4 regions of the Pseudomonas wenzhouensis genome follow, and region 1 is predicted to be linked to each of the others. Evidence: predicted binding sites of a transcription regulator. Region 1 holds the regulator's gene; each other region holds the start of a gene.
What was found. Region 1 encodes FliA, which starts transcription of late flagellar genes. Its sites were predicted from a motif close to CTAAAGTTTNNNNNNNNNNNGCCGNTAA; they were not measured.

Region 1 (5,781 bases):
CATGCAGGTCAAACGCTTCTTCGCTGTCGATATGCGGACCGCCATGAAACTGGTGCGTGACGAACTGGGCGCTGATGCCGCGATCATCGGCAATCGCCGTGTCGCCGGTGGCGTCGAGCTGACTGCTGCGCTGGATTATCAGGTGCCGGCACCCGTGCGTCCGAACCCGGCGCTGGAAGCCGAGCTGCGCAAGACCCAGGCACGCATTGCCAGTGCCCAGGCCGAGCTGAGCACGCGTGCAGTACAGGATGCCGGCAAGGATCGCCAACTGTTCGCCAACGAGTCGTTGTTGGCGCCCGAGCTGCCGGCAACTCCGGTCAAGCCGCAGCGCCCGCTAGACGTTGCCGCACCTGCCGCGCCTGCGGTCGATCCCCGTGCCCTGGAGGCCATGCGTTTCGAGCTGCACGGCCTGCGTGAGCTGATTGAGGTGCAACTGGGGTCGATCGCCTGGGGACAACTGCAGAATCGTCGTCCGCAGCAGGCCAATCTGTGGCGTCGCCTGCAGCGCATGGGGCTTTCTGCCGAGCTGTCGCAGGCCCTGCTGAGCAAGGTGGCGGGCGTGGCTGAACCGCGCCAGGCCTGGCGCATGCTGCTGGCGCACCTGGCACACGCGATCAAGACACCCAAGGTGGAGCCGTTGGAGGAGGGTGGGGTCATTGCACTGGTCGGCCCGGCCGGCATGGGCAAGACCACGACACTGGCCAAGCTGGCCGCACGCTATGTGCTTAAGTACGGCGCGCAACAGGTCGCCCTGGTGAGCATGGACAGCTTTCGCATCGGCGCGCAGGAGCAGCTCAAGACCCTGGGGCGCATTCTTGGTGTTTCGGTGACTCAGATCGACCCTGGTCAGTCTTTGCTGCAGGCAATGGCGCCCCTGAGCAAGAAGCGTGTGGTGCTGGTCGATACTGCCGGCCTGCCCGGCAATGATCCGGCGCTGCGCCTCCAGCTGGAAAGCCTGGCCTCGCCGCGCATCAGGGCGAAGAATTATCTGGTTCTGGCTGCAACCAGTCAGAGTCAAGTGCTCAAAGCCGCCTACCATAGTTACAAGCGCTGCGGTCTTGCTGGCTGCATACTGACGAAACTGGACGAGGCCGCAAGCCTGGGCGAGGTTTTAGGTCTGGCTATAGGCCAGCAACTGCCGGTAGCCTATGTGGCAGATGGTCCGCGCATTCCTGACGATCTGCAGGTACCGCGCAGTCATCAGCTGGTCAGCCGTGCAGTCGGTCTGCAGGCTGCCGAGGAGCCGAGTGAAGAGGCCATGGCGCAGATGTTCGCCGGTCTCTACCACAACCCGGCGCAGCGCGCCGGCTGAAATAGCGGCAGTGTTGCACCCTCTCGCGCAGGTGCGTGGGAGTGAACGGCCCGAGGGCCACGTCGAAGTTAGACAAGGTGTAAAGAGAACATGGGTATGCATCCCGTACAGGTGATCGCAGTGACCGGCGGCAAGGGCGGTGTTGGCAAGACCAACGTATCGGTCAATCTGTCCATGGCCCTGGCTGACCTTGGTCGTCGGGTGATGTTGATGGACGCCGACCTGGGCCTGGCCAATGTCGATGTATTGCTGGGCCTGACCCCCAAACGCACCCTGGGCGATGTGATTGCCGGTGAGTGCGACCTGCGCGACGTCCTCCTGCAGGGGCCGGGCGGTATCCGTATCGTGCCGGCTGCCTCCGGCACGCAGAGCATGGTCAGCCTCACGCCGATGCAGCATGCCGGGCTGATCCAGGCCTTCAGCGACATCAGCGAGAACCTCGACGTGCTGGTGATCGACACCGCCGCCGGCATCGGTGATGCCGTGGTCAGCTTCGTCCGTGCCGCTCAGGAAATTCTCGTGGTGGTCTGCGATGAGCCGACCTCGATCACCGATGCCTATGCGTTGATCAAGCTGCTCAACCGTGACCACGGCATCAGTCGCTTCCGCGTTCTGGCCAATATGGCCCATAGTCCGCAGGAAGGCCGCAATCTGTTTGCTAAGCTGACCAAGGTGACGGATCGCTTCCTCGATGTCGCCCTGCAGTATGTTGGCGCCGTGCCCTACGATGAGTGTGTGCGCAAGGCCGTGCAGAAGCAGCGCGCCGTCTATGAAGCCTTCCCTCGATCCAAGTGCGCTCTGGCGTTCAAGGCGATCGCTCAGAAGGTCGATACCTGGCCGTTGCCGGCCAATCCCCGTGGCCATCTGGAGTTTTTCGTCGAGCGTCTGGTGCAACAACCGACTGCAGACTCGGCCATATGACAGCAGCCTCCGGACTTCGTATGTATAACAAGGCTCAGGCGCAGGACTCCCAGCACCAGTTGATCGAGCGCTATGCGCCGCTGGTCAAGCGTATTGCCTACCACTTGCTGGCACGTCTGCCCGCCAGTGTGCAGGTCGATGACCTGATTCAGGCCGGCATGATCGGCCTGCTCGAAGCCTCGCGCAAATACGACTCCAGCAAGGGGGCCAGTTTCGAGACGTTCGCCGGTATTCGCATTCGCGGCTCCATGCTCGACGAAGTGCGCAAGGGCGATTGGGCGCCACGTTCGGTACACCGCAACAGCCGTATGGTCAGCGACGCGATTCGTGTCGTTGAAGCAAGAACCGGACGCGACGCTAAAGATCACGAAGTTGCGGCCGAACTCCAATTGAGTCTGGAGGATTACTACGGCATCCTTGGCGACACTTTGGGCAGCCGCCTGTTCAGTTTCGACGACCTGCTGCAGGACGGCGAACACGGCGGTTTGCACGAAGACGCCGGGCATACCCACCTCGAACCTTCGCGGGACCTCGAAGACGAACGCTTCCAGGCGGCTTTGGCCAATGCCATTGCCGGTCTGCCTGAGCGTGAACGTCTGGTGCTGGCGCTGTATTACGATGAAGAACTGAACTTGAAGGAAATCGGTGAAGTGCTGGGGGTTAGCGAGTCGCGCGTCAGTCAGATACATAGTCAGTGTGCGGCGCGTTTGCGCTCGCGACTGAGTGAATGGCGTACAGGCTGAAGGCAACGCTCTCAGGCATTAGCGGTTTTCACGATTAAAGAACGTAGTTGCACGCGCAATACGTTTGGGACTGTACGGAGGTCGACTTGGACAAGAACATGAAAATCCTCATCGTTGACGATTTTTCGACGATGCGACGGATCATCAAGAACCTCTTGCGTGACTTGGGTTTTACCAACACCGCAGAAGCCGACGACGGCACCTCGGCACTGCCGATGCTGCAAAGCGGCAGCTTCGATTTTCTGGTGACCGACTGGAACATGCCCGGTATGACTGGCATCGACCTGCTGCGCGCGGTGAGGGCCGATGAGCGCCTCAAGCACCTGCCGGTACTGATGGTGACCGCTGAGGCCAAGCGCGATCAGATTATTGAGGCGGCCCAGGCCGGGGTGAACGGTTATGTGGTCAAACCCTTCACTGCCCAGGTGCTGAAGGAAAAGATCGAAAAGATCTTCGAGCGGGTAAACGGCTGATGTCAGCCGCGAGGGTGCTATGGAACACGATGACTCCACTGTGGGCGACCTCGAGTCGACCCTGAAAAGCAATGCCCGCGATCTGGTAGATAGCCTCGAACAAGGCAATTTCGGAGCCGCGATACAGCTGATCAACGAGCTCAACAAGGTTCGTGATCACGGTCTCTATCATGAGGTTGGCAAGCTCACCCGTGAGCTGCACAACTCCATCGTCAATTTCCAAATCGACCCGCGCATGCCGCATGCCCAGGAGCTGTCACAGATCGCCGACGCGACCGAGCGCCTGAACTACGTCGTGACCATGACGGAAAAAGCCGCCAACCGCACCATGGATCTGGTCGAGCAGAGCGCCCCGCTGGTCAACGATCTGAGCGATGAAGCACAGAGCCTGAGCATCGAGTGGGGCCGCTTCATGCGTCGTGAAATCAGTGCCGACGGTTTTCGTGAGCTGGCCAAGCGCGTCGAGCTGTTCCTCGCCCGCAGCGAGCGCGACGGTGCCAAGCTCTCTGCGCACCTCAACGACATTTTGTTGGCGCAGGATTTCCAGGACCTTACCGGTCAGGTGATCAAACGCGTCACGCAACTGGTGACCGAAGTCGAAAGCAACCTGCTCAAGCTGATGCTCATGGCCAGTCAGGTCGACCGTTTTGCCGGTATTCAGCACGACCACGAAGCGCTGCGTACCGAACGGGAAAAATCAAAAGAGCCATCGCGGGGTGAAGGTCCGCAGATTCATGCCGATAAGCGTGATGACGTCGCCTCCAGTCAGGACGATGTCGATGACCTGCTGTCCAGCCTGGGCTTTTAAGGAGCACACAATATGAGCTTCGGCGCCGATGAAGAGATTCTCCAGGATTTCCTGGTAGAGGCCGGCGAGATTCTCGAACAGTTGTCCGAACAGTTGGTCGAGCTGGAAAGCCGGCCGGACGACATGAACCTGCTCAACGCCATCTTTCGCGGTTTCCATACCGTGAAGGGCGGGGCGGGCTTCCTCCAGCTCAATGAGTTGGTGGAGTGCTGCCATATCGCCGAAAACGTCTTCGACATCCTGCGTAAGGGTGAGCGGCGCGTCGATTCGGAACTCATGGATGTGGTGCTCGAGGCTCTTGATGCTGTCAACGGCATGTTCGGCGAGGTGCGTGAGCGCCGCGAGCCGACGCCTGCTTCCCCAGAACTGCTGGCAGCCCTGGCGCGTCTTGCCGAGCCTGGTGGTGCGGCAGAGGCGGCAGTGCCGGCTGCGGCTGAGGCGGAACCCGAAGCTGAACCGGTCTCTGCGCCGGTGGCATCGGGCGACATCACCGACAGTGAGTTCGAACAGCTGCTCGGTGCGCTGGGTGAGGCGCCGGCTGCTGAAACGGCCGAGTCAGGTGCGGCGGCCGATGAGATCACCGACGACGAGTTCGAGTCGCTGCTCGACCAGTTGCATGGCAAGGGCCAGTTCACCGTCACAGCCGAGGTTGCTGCGGCGCCTGCTGCCGCCCCGGCCGGTGATGAAATTACCGATGACGAGTTCGAAGCACTGCTCGATCAGTTGCACGGCAAGGGGCAGTTCGCTGTGCCGGCCGCACCTGCTGAGCCGGTGGACGTTGTTGCCAGCACGCCTGCCGCTGCGAGCGACGATATCACTGACGATGAGTTCGAGTCGTTGCTCGATCAGTTGCATGGCAAGGGCAAGTTCGTGCCGCCGAGTGATCCGGCTCCGGCACCTGCTGCCGCTGCTGCCAAACCTGCTGCGGCATCGAAGCCCGACGCGCCGGCCAAGCCAGCCCCGGCCAGGGCCGAGCCTGCTGCGCCTGCCCGTGCCCCTGCTGCGCCGGCACCTGCTGCCGACAAGGCGCCTGCGGCGAGCGAGGCGGAAACCACCGTACGGGTCGATACCGCACGCCTCGATGAAATCATGAACATGGTCGGCGAGCTGGTGTTGGTGCGTAACCGTCTGGTTCGCCTGGGACTCAACAGCGGCGACGAGGCCATGGCCAAGGCCGTGTCGAACCTCGATGTGGTCACGGCCGATCTGCAGACCTCGGTCATGAAGACCCGCATGCAGCCGATCAAGAAGGTGTTCGGCCGCTTCCCGCGCCTGGTACGCGATCTGGCGCGCAACCTGAAGAAGGAAATCAACCTCGAGCTGGTGGGCGAGGAAACCGACCTCGACAAGAACCTGGTCGAGGCGCTGGCTGACCCGCTGGTGCACTTGGTGCGCAACGCCGTCGACCATGGTGTGGAAACCCCGGAAGAGCGCGAGAAGGCTGGCAAGTCCCGTGCTGGGCGCGTGGTGCTGTCTGCCGAGCAGGAAGGCGACCACATCTTGTTGTCGATCACCGATGACGGC
Region 2 (5,781 bases), 99 kb from region 1:
CTGGCCGACCTGCCGCTGGCCGACCGCGCCACCATCGCCAACATGGCCCCGGAATACGGCGCCACCTGCGGCTTCTTCCCGGTGGACGAGATCACCCTCGGCTACCTGCGCCTGTCCGGCCGTCCGGATGCCACCGTGCAGCTGGTCGAGGCCTACAGCAAGGCCCAGGGCCTATGGCGCGAGCCAGGCGACGAGCCGCTGTTCACCGATAGCCTGAGCCTGGACATGGGCAGCGTTGAAGCCAGCCTGGCCGGGCCCAAGCGCCCGCAGGATCGCGTCGCCCTCGGCCAGGTTCACCAGGCCTTCGACGACTTCGTCGGCCTGCAACTCAAACCGGCGGCCAAGGAAGAAGGCCGTATGCTCAACGAGGGCGGCGGCGGTACTGCCGTCGGTGGCGACCAGCAGAGCGGTGGTATCAACTACGAAGACGACGGCCACACTCATCGTCTGCAAGACGGCGCCGTGGTGATCGCCGCCATCACCTCCTGCACCAACACTTCCAACCCCAGCGTGATGATGGCTGCCGGCCTGCTGGCCAAGAAGGCGGTGGAAAAAGGCCTGCAGCGCCAGCCCTGGGTGAAGAGCTCGCTGGCACCGGGCTCCAAGGTGGTCACCGAGTATTTCAATGCCGCTGGCCTGACGCACTATCTGGAGAAACTCGGTTTCAATCTGGTCGGCTACGGCTGCACCACCTGCATCGGCAACTCCGGCCCGTTGCGCGAGCCCATCGAGAAGGCCATCACCCAGGCAGACCTGACCGTCGCCTCGGTGCTCTCCGGCAACCGCAACTTCGAGGGCCGCGTGCATCCGCTAGTGAAAACCAACTGGCTGGCCTCGCCACCCCTGGTGGTGGCCTATGCCCTGGCCGGCAGCGTGCGCCTCGATCTGACCCGCGACGCCCTTGGCACCGGCAAGGACGGCCAGCCGGTGTACCTGAAAGACATCTGGCCGACTCAGGCCGAAATCGCCGAGGCCATCGCCAAGGTCGACACCGCCATGTTCCGCAAGGAATACGCCGAAGTCTTCGCCGGCGACGCGAAATGGCAGGCCATCGCCGTGCCCAAGGCCGACACCTACGCCTGGCAAAGCGACTCCACCTACATCCAGCATCCGCCGTTCTTCGAGAACATCGCCGGTGACCCGCCGCGCATCACCGATATCCGCCAGGCGCGCATCCTTGCCCTGCTCGGCGACTCGGTGACCACCGACCACATCTCACCAGCCGGCAATATCAAGGCCGACAGCCCGGCTGGGCGCTACCTGAGCGAGCACGGAGTAGACAAGGCCAACTTCAACTCCTACGGCTCGCGCCGTGGCAACCATGAAGTGATGATGCGCGGCACCTTCGCCAACATCCGCATCCGCAACGAAATGCTCGGCGGCGAGGAAGGCGGCAACACCCTGCACGTACCCAGCGGCGAGAAGCTGGCGATCTATGACGCCGCCATGCGTTACCAGGCCGAAGGCACGCCGCTGCTGATCATCGCCGGCAAGGAATACGGCACAGGCTCCAGCCGCGACTGGGCGGCCAAGGGCACCAACCTGCTGGGGGTCAAGGCGGTGATCGCCGAGAGCTTCGAGCGTATCCACCGCTCCAACCTGGTGGGCATGGGCGTGCTGCCGCTGCAGTTCAATCCCGGTACCGACCGCAACAGCCTGAAACTGACCGGCAAGGAAGTGCTGGCCATCGAAGGGCTGGAGGGCGTGGAGCTGCGCCCGCACATGCCGCTAACGCTGATCATCACCCGCGAAGACGGCCAGCACGAGGAAGTCGAAGTGCTCTGCCGCATCGACACCCTCAACGAAGTCGAGTACTTCAAGGCCGGCGGCATCCTGCATTACGTGCTGCGGCAGATGATCGCCAACTGAAGCAGTTGCCCTGCCGCCCCGCGCGGCAGGGCTCTGCCTGGAACCATGACAGCGCCAAGGGCGCGACATAAACGTGCCGTCCGTCATAAAGCGTTTACACTCGCAGCAAAACGGATTCGCCCTCAACTTCACCGCTTGTCGGCCGATTAAGAAAGGGCATAACAATGACGGACACTTGCCATGCGTAACAACCAGCCGGTCACCCAACGTGAGCGCACCTTCCCTGCGCAACAACGCCTGATCTCCACCACGGATCTCAAGGGACAAATCACCTACTGTAACGATGCCTTCGTCGACATCAGTGGTTTCAGTCGTGAAGAGCTGTTGCGCGCGCCACACAACATCGTGCGTCACCCCGACGTGCCGTCCGCCGTGTTCAGCCACATGTGGACGACCCTCAAGAGCGGGCTTCCGTGGATGGGTATCGTCAAGAACCGCAGCAAAAATGGAGACCATTACTGGGTCAACGCCTACGTCACACCCATCACCGAAAACAACCAGGTTGTGGGCTACGAGTCCGTCCGGGTCAAGCCGACCGCCGAACAGATACGTCGTGCCGAGACGCTGTATCGACGCATCAACACCGGCAAGTCTGCCGTGCCTGCCAGCAACCAGTGGCTGCCCGTCGTGCAGGCCTGGATGCCCTTCATCCTGGTCAGCCAGATCGGCTTTATGATCGGCCACTGGATGGGCAGCAACTGGGGTTTCATCCTCGCCGCCTGCCTGTCCGTACCGCTGGGCCTGGCCGGTATCGCCTGGCAGACACGAGGCACCAAGCGACTGCTGAAGCTGGCAGAGCAAACCACCTCGGATCCGCTGATCGCGCAGATGTACACCGACAGCCGTGGCGCCGAGGCGCGCCTGGAAATGGCCATGCTCAGCCAGGACGCACGCCTGAAAACCTGCCTCACCCGCTTGCAGGACACCGCCGAACATCTGACCCAGCAAGCGCGCGAAGCCGACAAGCTGGCGCACAACAGCTCGGCCGGCCTCGAACGCCAGCGCCAGGAGACCGAGCAGGTCGCCACCGCCGTCAACGAAATGGCCGCCACCACACAGGAAGTGGCCAGCAACGTCGCCCGCACCGCCATCGCGACCCAGGAAGCCAACCGCCTGACCAGCGAAGGTCGCAGCATCGCCGCCGAAACCCGCGAAGCCATTCAGCGCCTATCGCAATCGGTGGGTGACACCGGCGAAACCGTGACCCGCCTAGCCCGGGACAGCAGCGAGATCGGCGGCGTGGTCGACGTGATCAAAGGCATCGCCGACCAGACCAACCTGCTCGCCCTCAACGCCGCCATCGAAGCCGCACGCGCGGGTGAAATGGGCCGTGGCTTCGCCGTGGTAGCCGACGAAGTACGCTCACTGGCGCAGCGCACCGCCGAATCCACCGAACAGATCCACGGCCTGATCGCCAAACTGCAACGTACTGCCGAAGAGGCCGTACTGACCATGGAAATCGGCCGCAAACAGGCCGACGAAGGTGTCGAGCGCGTGCTGCAGGCCGATCAGGCGCTATCCGGTATCAGCGACTCGGTGGCCAACATCGCCGACATGGCCAACCAGATCGCCGCCGCCGCCGAGGAACAAAGCGCCGTGGCCGACGAAATCAACCAGAACATCACCACAATCGCCCAACTGTCCGACCAGACCGCCGGCGAAGCGCAAAGCACCGCCAAACTCAGCGAAGCCCTGACCAACACCGCACAGGGCCAATACGCCCTGGTCGAACGCTTCAACCGCTGAAACAAAATGCGCAGCGGTTTAACCGCTGCGCCTTTCTCCACCCTGCCCGCCGTCGTGTAATTGCCACTTCCCAGCGGTTATCCGACAGGGTGTATACCTACCGAACACCCCACCGACTCGCTGCAGGCCGCGGGATAGAGAAGAATCTTGAAAATGGCAAGGAAAATTGTCCACCAAAGCCACCCGCAGGTTATGCACGGCGGCGGCAAAAACTGAGTGCAACACCTGACCTTCCGGTACGGTGCTGCCCCTATGTCATATGCCGAACTCAGCGTTGAAGAGCACGCCACCATTCAAATCGGTCATGCCCAAGGCTTGGGCCTGCGCAGGATTGCTCGTCTGTTCAAGAGATCTCCCTCGACAATCAGTCGAGAGGTGCGCCGCAACCGAGATGTCCGTTGCGTTTATTCGGCCCGTTTCGCTCAACAACAGATGCAGGCCCGGCGTCAGGTATGCCGGCCGATGCGTAAGCTGTTGCCGGGTAGCGAGCGCTTTGAGTTGGTGGCCCATATGCTGCGTGAGCGTTTGTCTCCCGAGCAGATTGCCGGCAAGCTGCGCAGCATGAACATACCCAACCTCAGAGATGCCTACTTCTGTCGCGAGACGATCTACAACGCGATTTATGCCTTGCCCGTCGGCGAGCTGCGCAAGGAGCTGATCATCTGCCTACGCCAGGGTAAGACTGCGCGCAGACCTCGTACTGGCGGTGTAGACCGCCGCGGTCAGATATCCGATATGGTCAGTATTCATGTGCGTCCGCCAGAGATCGAAGATCGCCAGATGCCAGGACATTGAGAAGGCGATCTGATCAAGGGCAAAGCTGATGCTGCGCTCCCGATTAATTCTGGAGCCCGTGGTAATGATACGTCCCGACGCGAAAGTCGAAAAAGTCTATCTCTACCCCAAACCGGTGGATTTCCGAAAGTCTATCGATGGCCTGGCCGCCCTGGTCGAGTTGGATATCGAGGTCGCGGTGTTCGACCCGGTGCTGTTCGTCTTCCTCAACCGGGCGCGCAATCGCGTGAAGATTTTGTATTGGGAGCGCAACGGCTTTTGCCTGTGGCTGAAGCGACTGGAGGCTGAACGCTTCAAATCGCATCCAGAGCCCGGCGATGATGCCATCGTGCTGACAGCCCAGGAGTTGAACTGGTTGTTGGACGGTATCGACCTCTGGCGCAACCGGCCGCACCAGGTTTTGACCCCGCGATTCGTCACCTAAGCCGGTATAATCAACGGCATGATTTCCATGCCCGAAACCCTTCCTAATGACCCCGCCGCGCTTAAACAGTTGCTCGCTGGGGTGTTGTCGTCGGCGCAGGAATTAGCCAAGGACAAAGACGGGCAAATCGAACGCCTGCGTGAACAAAACGCGCTGCTGATCCAGCGCCTGTTCGGTCGCAAATCCGAGCAGAGCAGCGACCCGGATTCACCGCAGTTGGCGATGTTCAACGAGACCGAGGGCTTGGCCGAAGCGGCGCCTGAAGCGCCTGCCGATGAGGTCGAGGAGGCAGTCGTTGCAACGAGCACGCCTCGCGGTAAGCGCAAACTGTTGCCGGCCGAGCTACCGCGTGTCGAAGTCATCTACGAGCTGCCCGAGCACGAACTGACCTGCGAATGCGGTTGCCGCAAACAGGTGATCGGCGAGGAGACCAGTGAGCAGCTGGAAATCATCCCAATGCGGGTTCAGGTGATCCGCCATATCCGCAAGACATACGCCTGCAAGGCCTGCGAAACCGCCCCGGTCACCGCCGACAAGCCGGCACAACTGATCGAGAAGAGCCTAGCCAGCCCCAGCGTGCTGGCCATGCTGCTGACCACCAAGTATGTCGATGGCCTGCCCCTGCACCGCTTCGAAAGGGTACTGGCTCGGCACGGTATCGACCTCTCCCGGCAGACCCTGGCGCGCTGGGTGATCCAGTGCGGCGAGCAGTTGCAGCCACTACTCAACCTGCTGCGCGATCAGCTGCTGGACAGCCCGGTGATTCACTGCGACGAGACTCGTGTGCAGGTGCTGAAGGAGCATGGGCGCGATCCTGATAGCCAATCCTGGATGTGGGTGCAAACCGGTGGCCCACCAGGCAGGCCAGTGATCCTTTTTGACTATTCCACCAGCCGCGCGCAGGAGGTGCCGTTGCGCCTGCTGGCGGACTATCGCGGTTATTTGAT
Region 3 (5,781 bases), 440 kb from region 1:
TGCTCGCCAGGCAGGCGGTGTCCCTCTCTGGCAGGCTTGGAGCGCCAACATAGCCGCTTGGCACACTGCAATGCCAGTTCTGCAGCAAGCTGTCCCTAGGGCCTGTTAACACAACCTCAGTCCGTCAACGATCAGGGCAAAATTAACGAAGCCGATGAACATGACATCGAGCTTTTCAAAGCGGGAGAAAATTCTGCGAAATCCTTTCAAGCGCCGAAACAGACGCTCTACCTCATTTCGGCGCTTATAGATTTCTCGGTCATATTCCCAGGGATTGATGCGAGTCCTCAGCGGAGGAACCACTGGGATAAAGCCCAGATCCAGCGCAAGCTGACGGGTTTCGTTGCCCTCGTAAGCACGATCCATCAGCAGATGCAGCGGTCTTCCTTGCTCGCCCAGCTTGCGAAGCAGGTCGCGACCTGCCGGTGCGTCGTGTGCCTGCCCGGGTGACAGGGAGAACGCTATGGCTGTTCGATCATTCGCGGCAACCAGATGAATCTTGGTGTTCCAACCGCCTCGGGATTTTCCAATAGCTTGAGGGCCGTTTTTTTTCGAGCGCCAGTGCCATCGGGATGCACCTTGATGCTGGTGCTATCCAGGGACACCGCCTCGATCTTGATCCGGACAATTTGGGATTGCTGCAACTGGGCGAACACCCGATCCAACACACCCGACCTCGACCAGCGGCTCATGCGGGTGTAGATGGTGTGCCAATTGCCAAAGCGCTTCGGCAAGCCGCGCCACTTGCAGCCATGCTCAGCGACATAGAGGATCGCGTTCAACACGTTCAGATTGGACAGACTTACGTTGCCCCGCTGTCGCGGGAAGCAATGCTCAATGATCGAGAATTGTTCGGGGGTAATTTCCATGCGCGAAGTATCACGCATGGAGAGACTTGAAGCTAATTAGCGTTAACAGGCCCTAGTGCACCAATGAAGGCAGGTGGTCTAGTACGTAGATGCCATCGAACAGCAGCAGGTCGATCCAGAGTAGCTGGTGCAAGCCGACGATCAGCCAGAAAACCGTCTGGTAGGAGGCCTTGCGCGTCTTGTGACGAAAGACTTGCTGAGCGATTAGCGCGCCTGGCCAGCCGCCGAGCAGTTCGACCAGATGCAGGGTGTTCTCCGGCGTGCGCTGAGCACCGCTCTGGGCGTTGCGTTTGTCCAGCCAGTACTGCACGAAGCTCAGCAGGCTGGCCGACAGGTACAGCGGCGCCAGCCACCAGAGCCCCTTGCCGAACAGCTGCAGGGCAGCGAGCACTGGCAATACGCAGAGCAAGGCAAACAGGACGATCTTGCTGCCTGGGCTGTGGATGCCGCCTGACTGTGTCGCCGCTCTGCGTGCAGGTTTGGCAGCGGGTTTTGGCTGCGCCGGTGCAGCATTGTCCGGGGTTTTCGGCTTGCGCCGGATGGCCTGGCGGTCGAGGCTCAGTTCGCCGGCCAGACGCAGGTGCGCGGCACGTGGCCGACCACGCTCGTCGCGCCCTTCGATGAACAGCACATCGTCCCCGGGCTGCGGGCGGCGATCACCGCGCATGACGGAAATGTGCGCGAAAACGTCAGCACCGCCGTTTGCCGGCTGGATGAAGCCAAAGCCCTTGGCATCATCCCAGCTTTTCAGGCGCCCCTTGCGCTCGTTGTCCATCACGGCTGAGCGGTGCTCCAGTCGATCAGGTGCAACTGCCAGGTCGCCAGAATCACCAGGCCGAAGGCAATGCGATACCAGGCGAATACCGCATAGCTGTGGTTGGTGATGAACTTGAGCAAGGCACGCACGGTGATCATCGCCACGATGAAGGTGCTGACGAAGCCGATGGCGAAGATTGGCAGGTCGCTCATCTGCAGAATGTCGCGGTACTTGAACAGCGAATAGACCGTGGCCGCCACCATGGTCGGCATGGCCAGGAAGAAGGAAAACTCGGTCGCGGCCTTGCGCGACAACCCGAAGACCAGGCCGCCGATGATGGTAGCGCCCGAACGCGACGTACCCGGAATCAGCGCCAGGCACTGGGCGAAACCAACCTTCAGGGCCAGCTTCCAGTCCATGTCGTCGACCGTTTCGGCCTGGATAGTATGATCGCGCTTCTCTGCCCAGAGCATGATAATGCCGCCTATGATCAGCGCCATGGCCACGGTAATGGGGTTGAACAGCCAGTGCTCGATGAGATCGGCGAAGGCCAGGCCGAATATCACGGCCGGGATGAACGCCAACAGCAGATTGAAGGTGAAACGCTGGGCCTTGGGCTCATTGGGCAGCCCGACCACCACACCGAGCACCTTGGCCCGGAACTCCCAGATCACCGCCAGAATGGCGCCAAGCTGGATAATGATCTTGAATGCGGTTGCCGTTTGACCGTTGAAACCCAGCAAGTCTCCGACCACGATCAGGTGCCCGGTGCTGGAAATCGGCAAGAACTCGGTCAGCCCTTCCACAATGCCCAGAATCAGAGCCTGAAAGGCCATCCAGATATCCATCAACTCCCCCAAAGCGCGACGACTCCGCCGCGCGTAAACTCGAAAATGCAATACAGCCCGCCGTGGGACATAAATACGCTACGCAGGTTCCTGCGCGTGCGTCCTGGCAGAAGCAGCGCCTGGCTCGCCAATCACTCAGGTTCTGCGCCTGGCGGCCGGAATGCTATCAGACAACTGGCGTGAATAATGCCCCGATGCACAGTATCGCCAGTACTGCTCGGGGTTGCCCTGACGCTGACAATTACAACAATCCGGTATTCGCCCATGAACCATTTACGCAGTCTCCCCATCAGCCGTCGCCTGTGGTTGATTCTGGCGCTTGCCCTCCTGACGCTGATCCTCCAGGGCGCTTATATGTTGCGCCAGATACACAGCGATCTTTACCTCGCCAAATCGGAAAAAACCGAGCATGTGGTGCAGAGCGCGGCGGGTATCCTCAAGTATTTCCATGATCTGGAAAGCGCCGGCAGCCTTGACCGTGAACAGGCCCAGAAACAGGCGATGGAGGTCATACGCGGGCTGCGTTATGCCGGCCAGGAGTATTTCTGGATCAATGACCAGACGCCGGTGATGGTCATGCACCCGACCAATCCCAAGCTCGAAGGTCAGAACCTGCCCAGCTTCAAGGATCCGGACGGCAAGGCGCTGTTCAACGAGATGGTCGCCATCACCCGCAGCCAGGGTGCCGGCCAGGTCGATTACCGCTGGCCGAAGCCAGGCGCCAGTGACCCGGTACCGAAGATTTCCTATGTCGAGCTGTTCCAGCCCTGGGGCTGGATCATTGGCTCCGGTGTCTATGTCGATGATGTACAGGCAGAGTTCAAGGCGCAGGCACTGAAAGCCATCACCATCGGCTTTCTGATTGTCGTGCTGCTGACGGGGCTGGTAGTCGTCATTACCCGCAGCATCGTGCAACCGCTGCAGGCAGCGGTCGACGGCATGGCCAACATCGCCAGCGGCGAAGGCGACCTGACCCGTAATCTCGATACTCATGGCCGCGATGAACTCACCGCACTGGCCACCCACTTCAATGCCTTCACCGACAAACTGCGGCACGTCATCCGTCAGATGCTCGAGTCGGCCGGCTCGCTGGATCAGGCCGCGGGCAATCTCGGCGATATTTCCAGCGAAGCGCAGCGTCATAGCCAGCAGCAGGCGCAGCAGATGGAATTGGTGGCCACCGCTGTCAACGAAGTGACCTACGGCGTGCAGGACGTGGCGAAGAATGCCGAACACGCCTCCAGCGAAATGCACACGGCCGAGGATCAGGCCCGCCAGGGGCAGCAGAATATCGATGCCAGCCTGCGTCAGATTGGTGAATTGTCGGGCACCATCGACAAGGCGGTGGAAGTCATGCAGTCGCTGGCCAGCGAAAGCACGCAGATCGGCAGCGTCCTGGAAGTAATCCGCTCGATTGCCGAGCAAACCAACCTGCTGGCCCTCAATGCCGCCATCGAGGCCGCGCGCGCCGGCGAACAAGGCCGAGGCTTTGCCGTGGTCGCCGACGAGGTGCGCCTGCTGGCACAACGCACGCAAACCTCCACGGCCGAGATTCAGGGCATGATCGAGCGCCTGCAGGGCAACTCCGAGGCGGCAGTGAAGGTGATCAATGAAAGCAGCCGCGCCTCCCAGTTGACCGTGGAGCAAGCCAGCCAGGCGGGTGAAAGCCTTGCTCAGATAGCCCAGTCGCTGCGCAACCTCACGGGTCTCAATGCGTCGATTACCAGCGCTACCCTGCAGCAGTCTCATGTGGTGGAGGACATCAATCAGAACATCACGCAGACGGCGGCGTTGGCGCACAACACCGCCGAAGCTGCCGAGCAGTCGAACGCAGCCAGCCAGCATCTCCAGCAACTGGCCGAGCAACTCAATCGTCTGCTTGGCCAGTTCCGCGTCTGAGGCCGATACCGATCTGATCCGGGGCCGGTGAGCATAGCCGCCGTGCCCCGGCCGGACGCTTCATCGTTAGTGCGCATCGAAGTGTCTGGCGTCTGGTACGTCCCTGCTGTGCTCAGCCGCTGACGGCAGTACAATCGCCACCTTTTGCATGGTTGAGGATGCCGAATGTCCTGGCTCGAACTCCTGGCTGCCGGGCTCGGCATCATCGCGGTATGGCTGACCGTCAAGCAGAATCCCTGGTGCTGGCCCATCGGCCTGGTCATGGTGCTGCTCTACGCCTGGCTGTTCTATGACTGGCGCCTGTATTCCAACCTGCTTTTGCAACTGCTGTTCGCTGCGCTGCAGCTCTACGGCTGGCGGCAGTGGACCCGTGGTGGTGAGCGCCATGATGGGCGCAAGGTCAGCCGCCTGACTGCACGGGCGATCCTCGCGGGATTGCTGATCGGCGCGCTCGGCGCCTGGCTGCTCGGCCATCTGATGGCCACCTACACCGATGCCAGCTCGCCCTGGCTGGATTCGGCGCTCACGGCCTTCAGCCTGGTGGCGCAGCTATGGATGGCGCAGAAGCGCTTGCAGTGCTGGGCGCTTTGGGTGCTGGTAGACCTCTGTTACGTGGCGTTCTTCCTGCACAGCGAGCTGTACCTGACAGCTGCACTCTACGCAGCCTTCACCGCGCTGGCCGTCAGCGGCTGGCTGAGCTGGCGGCGCGACCCGGCCTTGCGGTACGCCGCATGAAAGTGCTGGTGCTGACCGGGCCGGAATCCAGCGGCAAGAGCTGGCTCGCGGCAGAGATACAGACACACTTCGGTGGCCTGGTGGTCGGCGAGTACGTGCGCCACTTCATCGATGAGCAGCAGCGCGATACCGGCTATGCCGACATCAGCGACATCGCGCGCGGCCAACTGGCCTGGGAAGATGCTGCGCGAGCAACACAGCCGGCGCTGCTGATTCTCGACACGCACCTGCTGAGCAACATGCTCTGGAGCCGCTGCCTGTTTGGCGATTGCCCGGACTGGCTAGAAGGTGAATTGCTCGCCCGTCGCTACGACCAACACCTGCTGCTCGACCCCGCCGGCGTACCCTGGGTCAGCGACGGCCAGCGTTGTCAGCCAGGGCTGGCAGAGCGCCAGGCGTTTCATCAGGCCTGTCGCGATTGGTTGCAGGCCAACGGACAGCGCTTCAGCCAACTGTCCGGTAGCTGGGATGAACGGCGCGAAGCCGCGCTGCAGCAGGTTGCAGCGCTGCTCGGCTCAGTGGATCAGCACGCTGGCCCAGGCCACTAGCAGGCTCAGACACACTGCCAGCGTAAGCGGCTTGCGCAATGCCGGATACCACTGCGGCGCGAGCCCCTCGCGTACTGCATGCATATCGGCCAGATACAGGCCAATGAAGGCGAACAGGAAAACGG
Region 4 (5,781 bases), 2.0 Mb from region 1:
TGGGGGCGACGTCCGGCGGGCGGGCGTGGCGACAATGCCACAGCGCCCAGAAGGCGAGGATGATCGTCAGCAGCGGGTTGAGGCGCTCCAACAAACGCCGCCGCGCTGGAGCGCAGTACAGCGGAACATGGATTTGGCAGGCCGGGGAGATCATGGTTTGGCAGCGTCGCACAGGGTTTGACGTGCGTTAAATCGGGTTTTTCATACGCTTGGTTATACGCCTGCTAAACAATCCTGCCCGTGCAGAGCAAAACGATCCACAGGGTGCGCCAGGCGCACCATGACCCGCACGACAGTCAGCGCAGTCTACGGCTCCGGCCGATAACCCAGACGCAAACCGCCCCAATGCCGCCCGCGCACCATGATCGGCACCGACAGGTCATGCATCAGCTCGCCGGTATCGCGCATGTAGGTCTGCAACAACACCGCCTGCCGGTGGCTGCCACAGCGGATGCCGGTGCGGTCGTTGAACAGGCGCTTGCCACGGCTCTTCGTTGCATCCACCGCCGGATCGCCGCAGGGCGGATGGTTGAATGCGGCATTGTGGGTCGGCACGTAGCCTTCGGGGGTGGTGGAGATGGCGAACACCAGCCCTTCATGACGCTTGAGCAGCGGCTCCTGCAGCGCCGGCAGTACCTGATCGGCGTACTGGTCGAAGCGTGTGCGGTATTTCTGCGGCTGGGTGCCGGCAATCGGCTGGTAATGACGGTCGAACAGATCATCGAGGCTGATGCGCCCGGCCTGCAGGTCCTGCTCGAACTGCGCGGCGATGGCTGCAGCCCCCTCGCGGGCCAGGTCATAGGCGCGCTGGTGGTAATCATCCAGCCCCACCTCAGCAAGCTGCTCGCTGACGGTTTCGGCCTGGCCGACCAATTGTTCGGCAGCGTCGGCCAGCTCCCGTGTCTGCCCTTCACTGCTCTGCACGTCGTCCTGCAATTGCAGGGCAGCAGCCGACAGGCTGGCCAGGCACTGATGGTTTTCGGCCGTGCCGGCACTGATCTGCGCCACCTGCTGTTCGACCTCTTCGGCCTGCTCGGCAATGCCCTGCAAGCCACTGCCGGCGGTCTCGATCTGCTGCGCCGCCTGCTCCAGCTCGACGCTCTGGCGCTGGATGTGGGCCACCACCGCCGTGCTCTGCTGGCGGATATCGGCGATCATCTGGCTGACTTCCTCGGTGGCGCTGGCGGTGCGCGCGGCCAGGTTGCGCACCTCGTCGGCGACTACGGCAAAACCACGGCCCATCTCACCGGCTCGCGCAGCCTCGATGGCGGCGTTGAGCGCCAGCAGGTTGGTCTGGCTGGCGATGGACTGGATGACCTGGGTGACCTGCTCAATCTGCTCGGTACGGCTGCCCAGGCCATCGATCAGCTCGCGGCTGGCCAGGGTCTGCGCACTGAGTTGCTGCATGCGCGCGATGGCCTGGTTGAGCTCGGCCTGGCCGTTGGCGCTGGCTTCACGGACATGGCGGGCAGCGACCAGGGTGTGTTCGGCACGGGCGGCGCTGTCCTGCTCGGTGTGGGTGATGGCCTCGGCGGCCTGACTGACCTGCTGCACCGCCGCCAGTTGCGATTGCAGGCGGCCGGCCAGGTGCTTCACGGCATGGGCCACCTTGGCGGCAGACAGCGCGTTGTGGCAGGTGTGTCGCGACAGCCCCCGGCTCAGCTCGACAAAGTCGCCCGTCGCGGCCTGCCGGGCAGCCTGTTGCGGCTCGTCACGCCGCTGCCAGGGCCCCAGCCAGGGCCATAACGCCAGCAATAAGTAGGATGGCACGCTCACGTAGAGAGGCAGCTGCATCTGCTGATAGGCGAGCATGAGCCCAGCCAGCCCCAGTGCATGCAGTACGAAAGCGATCGGCGAACGGATAAAGGCAGCTTGCATGACCGACCTCAGGGTTCTTGTTCTGGTGCGCGGCGAGGCGCTGTAGGCGGACGGAGTCACGACGGGTTCTCTCCTTGAATATCCCACGCAGTCTGGCAATAGGCTACGCATAAGAAAGGCCCGACGAAAAATGCACCAGCAGATCGGGCAACATGACCGCGATTCGAGCAGCTTGGAAGCGCCAGCACCATAAAACTTTGGTAGCAACCTGCCATACATCAAAGCAGTACCCGACAGGACGAGCCCATCCCGCTCAAGTTCGCCGCAGGGCGCCAACGTGCCTATTCGCTGTATCGGCACTTAACCGGGAGGCATTAACCGACCCTGGCACGGCATCCCGGCCTCGGACGTCTTCGCCGCGCCGCTACCCGACCATGCGGTGGCGTTTGACGAAACGTCGGTCCAGCCAGTCCTTGTAGTGCCCGTAAAGCTGCCCGCCGGCACTCCAGTCATGCCAGCCGAGCAGGGCTCCGCCGTCACCGGTGGCGAGCAGGGCCAGGCTCTGCCATTGCGCGCGGTACGCACGCAGCGGGCGGCCCTGCAGCGCCGCCTGCAGGTTGGCGGTGAGCACCGGCGCCTGACGCACCGCGAAGCGGCCACTGCGACGCATGCCGTCGAGACTGGCGCTGTCGCCAACAGCGAAGATCTGCGCATGGGATTCGCATTGCAGGGTTGGACGAATGGCGATGAAGCCGGCCGCATCGCTGCTCAGTTGGCTGGCTGCCAGCCACGGCCAGGGCCGCGCGCCACTGGCCAGCAGCAGACGGCGCCCACGCCAGACCGGCTCGTCGCCGCTGAGCAGCCAGTCGTCTTCGATGCGGCCAATCGGGCAATGCTCACGTACCTGCACGCCACGCTGACGCAAATGTCCCAGCGCGCGCAGGCGCAGCCCAGGGGCCAGCCCGTCGAGCAACGAGCCACCGCAGAACAGCGCCAGGGTCGGCACCTGGCCGGCCAGCGCCAGAGCCAGTTCCACGCCACCGGCACCTCCGCCGAGAATCGCCATGCGCCGGGGCTCGCTCTGCCACTGCTGCCAGCCTTCGAGCAGCCGTTCGATCGGCCTGGCGGCCAGCACCTGCATGGCATCGCCCTGCTGCGGCGGTATGGCCATACCGGCACCGACATTCAGCGACAGCCATTCGCCCTGCAGTTGGCGCCCGTCCGCAAGCTGCAGGATGCGCGTATCGGCATCGAGCGCGGCGATTTCGCCCTCGATCAACTCGACCTTGGCCGCGCGACACAGCGGCTGCAGCTCTACCCGGCAGTCAGCTGGGCTGAAGCGGCCGCTGATCAGCCCCGGCAACATGCCCGCGTACCAGGCTTCCGGGCCCGGGCTGAGCAAGCCGATACGGCCTGGCGGACGCTCCACCAGCGCCCAGCGGCGCAACACCCCCAAGTGGGCATGGCCGGCCCCGGCCAGGATCAGGTCGTACTGGGTCATGCGTTCATTGCATCCATCGCGTTACTGGCGCGGCACCTGGCCGGTCCAGCGTTTGAAAGCTCGATAATCCGATTCATGCTCACTTCGCAGCGCCTGCTTTTCTGCGCACTCTGACGCCCGGCACGCCTTGTCAAAGTCACACCCGAACGCAGAGAGTGTCGCCCCGTCCGCACCACCGCAACCGTTGACCACGAGAAACCTGTGACAGGCTGTAAGCCATCCTTGTTCGTCCGATCCAAGCAGATGAGACTCGCTGCGCAATCATTGCGCCAGCAGTTGGCTAGAATTGCCTTCGCGCCCGAGCGCCTGAGACAAGACAGCGTCCTGCGGACTTCGGCGCCCTCGTAGTAGCCATAAGGCGCCCGGAATGCATCAACCGCTTTGCTCACTGCTCCTGCTGCTCTGCCTGGCCTGTGCCATGCCGGTCGTGGCGGACAACGCCCTGCCGCTCCTGAAACTCAGCAATGCCGACCTGGCCCAGCCGGTCAGCATCGAGCGCAGTCTCCTGCTGGAAGATCCCGGCGGCCAGCTGACCGCCGCCGAGGTGCTGCAGCGAATCACCACTGATGGCCGCGAAGTCCGGGGCACCGCGCGCATCGGCTACACACGCAGCGCCTGGTGGCTCGCCGCACAGGTGCAGGCACCCGCAGCCGAACGCCTACAACTGATCATCGGTCAGACCTTCCTCGATGATCTGGAAATCTGGTTGTTCGACGGCGAGCAGCCGCTCGCTCCGCTGTACAGTGGCGCCAAACGCTCATTCAGTGAGCGCGGCGAGCCCTACCCGCAGTTTCTGCTCAGCCTGCCACGCCTGGATGACGGCCCGCACAGCCTGCTGCTGCGCGTACAGAGCCAGTCGGCGATCAACCTGCCGCTGCAACTGGTCGGCGCCGAACACGGCCAGCAACTGATTGCCCACAGCTGGCTGCGCAGCGGTCTGCTGATCGGTGCGCTGCTGGCCCTGGCCGTGTTCTACCTGGTCAAGTACAGCACCCTGCGTGAAGCCAAACTGGCCTACTTCAGCCTCACCTCGCTGTGCGTGGCGCTGTACAACACCAGCCTGTACAGCCTGCCGGGCCTGCTCTGGCCACAGTGGCCGCTGTTGCCCAAGTTACTGGTCAACCTGCCCACAGCGGGCATGCTGATCTTCAGTTCGCTGTTCATCGCCAGCGCCCTGGGCCTGCAACTGGGGCGCCTGCGCTGGCTGCGCGATGCACTGTTCGCCGCCACCCTGCTGATCAGCCTGGGCGGCGTGATCATCGACCCGCCGCACGCCTACCAGATGCTCAACCTGCTGACCCTGGCCATCGGCCTGTATCAACTGCTGTTGATGGTGCTCGGCATTCGCCAGCGCCGCCCCTATGCACCGGGCTACATGCTGTGCTGGAGCGCAGCGTTAGTACTGATGCTGCTGGTGCCGCTGAGCCGCGCCGGAGTGATTCCGCTGCCGGCCGGCTTCTATGCGCTGTACGCCTACCTGCCGGCCCTGAGCATGCTGCTGTTCGGCGCCCTGCTCGACAAACAACTGGAGCGCGTGCGCCGCGTACTGCTCAGCAGCCAGGCGCAGGCCATCGACAACCTGGAACAATACCAGGCGCTGTTCCGGCACAGCGGTGAGGGCATCTTCCGCTGCCAGCACGACGGCCAACTGCTGGAGGCCAATCCGAGCCTGACGCGCCTGCTCGGTAACGCGACCCTGCCGGATGACCCGGGTAATCTGTCCCTGCAACGCTTGCTCGGCGCCGCGCAGTGGCGCTCGCTGCTGGCACAGTTCGATGCGCAGGCTGGCACGATCAGCTGCGAATGCCAGCTTTACGATTTGCAGCAACGACCGCGTTGGGTCTACCTGTCACTGCACCGTCGCCCGCATCAGGATCTCATCGAAGGCATCGTGGTCGATCTCAGCGAGCGCCGCGCACTGGAAGAGCGCCTGCAACAGTTGGCGGCCCGCGATGCCCTGACCGGCCTGCTCAACCGCCGCGAGTTGGAAAGGCTGCTGTCGGAAACCCTCAGTGGCACCGCCAAGCGCCGCTTCAGCCACCTGTTGCTGATGGGGCTGGATCGTTTCAAGCAGGTCAACGACCTGTTTGGCCATTCGGCCGGCGATCAACTGCTCAAGCAACTGAGCAGCCAACTGCTGCATCAGCTACCGCGCCATGCCGAGCTGGCGCGCGTCAGCGGTGACGAATTCGCCATCCTCCTGCGTGAAGTCGACGACGCCGCCGCCCTGAGCCAGGCCGACCACCTGCGCAAGGCTGTCGGGCAATTCGTCTTCACCTGGCAAGGCCGACCGCTGCGCCTCAATGCCAGCATCGGCCTGCTCAACCTCAACGCCGATGTCAGCGACTGGGAGACCGCACTCAACTGGGCCGGTAACGCGGCGCAACTGGCCAAGCATCAGGGGCGCAACCGCATCCACGCCTTCAGCCCGGCAGACGGCGCCCTGCTCGAACACCAGCGCC

Region 2: a site for FliA is predicted at 1,991-2,018, ahead of J7655_RS09300 (methyl-accepting chemotaxis protein). Genes of this name have one in related genera too.
Region 3: a site for FliA is predicted at 2,609-2,636, ahead of J7655_RS10805 (methyl-accepting chemotaxis protein). Genes of this name have one in related genera too.
Region 4: a site for FliA is predicted at 2,169-2,196, ahead of J7655_RS20540 (methyl-accepting chemotaxis protein). Genes of this name have one in related genera too.

Annotation. Positions count from the first base shown of each region.
Region 1 covers NZ_CP072610.1:1,916,007-1,921,787, forward strand. The annotation lists gene flhF (flagellar biosynthesis GTPase FlhF) at 2-1,312, shown strand; gene fleN (flagellar synthesis regulator FleN) at 1,403-2,233, shown strand; gene fliA (RNA polymerase sigma factor FliA) at 2,230-2,976, shown strand; gene J7655_RS08845 (chemotaxis response regulator CheY) at 3,075-3,449, shown strand; gene J7655_RS08850 (protein phosphatase CheZ) at 3,469-4,257, shown strand; gene J7655_RS08855 (chemotaxis protein CheA) at 4,270-5,781, shown strand, end outside.
Region 2 covers NZ_CP072610.1:2,014,902-2,020,682, reverse strand. The annotation lists gene acnA (aconitate hydratase AcnA) at 1-1,869, shown strand, start outside; gene J7655_RS09300 (methyl-accepting chemotaxis protein) at 2,050-3,615, shown strand; partial or broken gene J7655_RS09295 (IS30 family transposase) at 3,868-4,407, shown strand; gene tnpB (IS66 family insertion sequence element accessory protein TnpB) at 4,475-4,834, shown strand; gene tnpC (IS66 family transposase) at 4,853-5,781, shown strand, end outside.
Region 3 covers NZ_CP072610.1:2,357,002-2,362,782, reverse strand. The annotation lists one part of gene J7655_RS10820 (IS5 family transposase) at 106-554, opposite strand; one part of gene J7655_RS10820 (IS5 family transposase) at 554-869, opposite strand; gene J7655_RS10815 (DUF1294 domain-containing protein) at 922-1,647, opposite strand; gene J7655_RS10810 (undecaprenyl-diphosphate phosphatase) at 1,644-2,474, opposite strand; gene J7655_RS10805 (methyl-accepting chemotaxis protein) at 2,739-4,373, shown strand; gene pnuC (nicotinamide riboside transporter PnuC) at 4,539-5,108, shown strand; gene J7655_RS10795 (AAA family ATPase) at 5,105-5,656, shown strand; gene J7655_RS10790 (DUF3429 domain-containing protein) at 5,624-5,781, opposite strand, start outside.
Region 4 covers NZ_CP072610.1:4,404,354-4,410,134, forward strand. The annotation lists gene J7655_RS20540 (methyl-accepting chemotaxis protein) at 307-2,097, opposite strand; gene J7655_RS20545 (FAD-dependent oxidoreductase) at 2,243-3,319, opposite strand; gene J7655_RS20550 (EAL domain-containing protein) at 3,687-5,781, shown strand, end outside.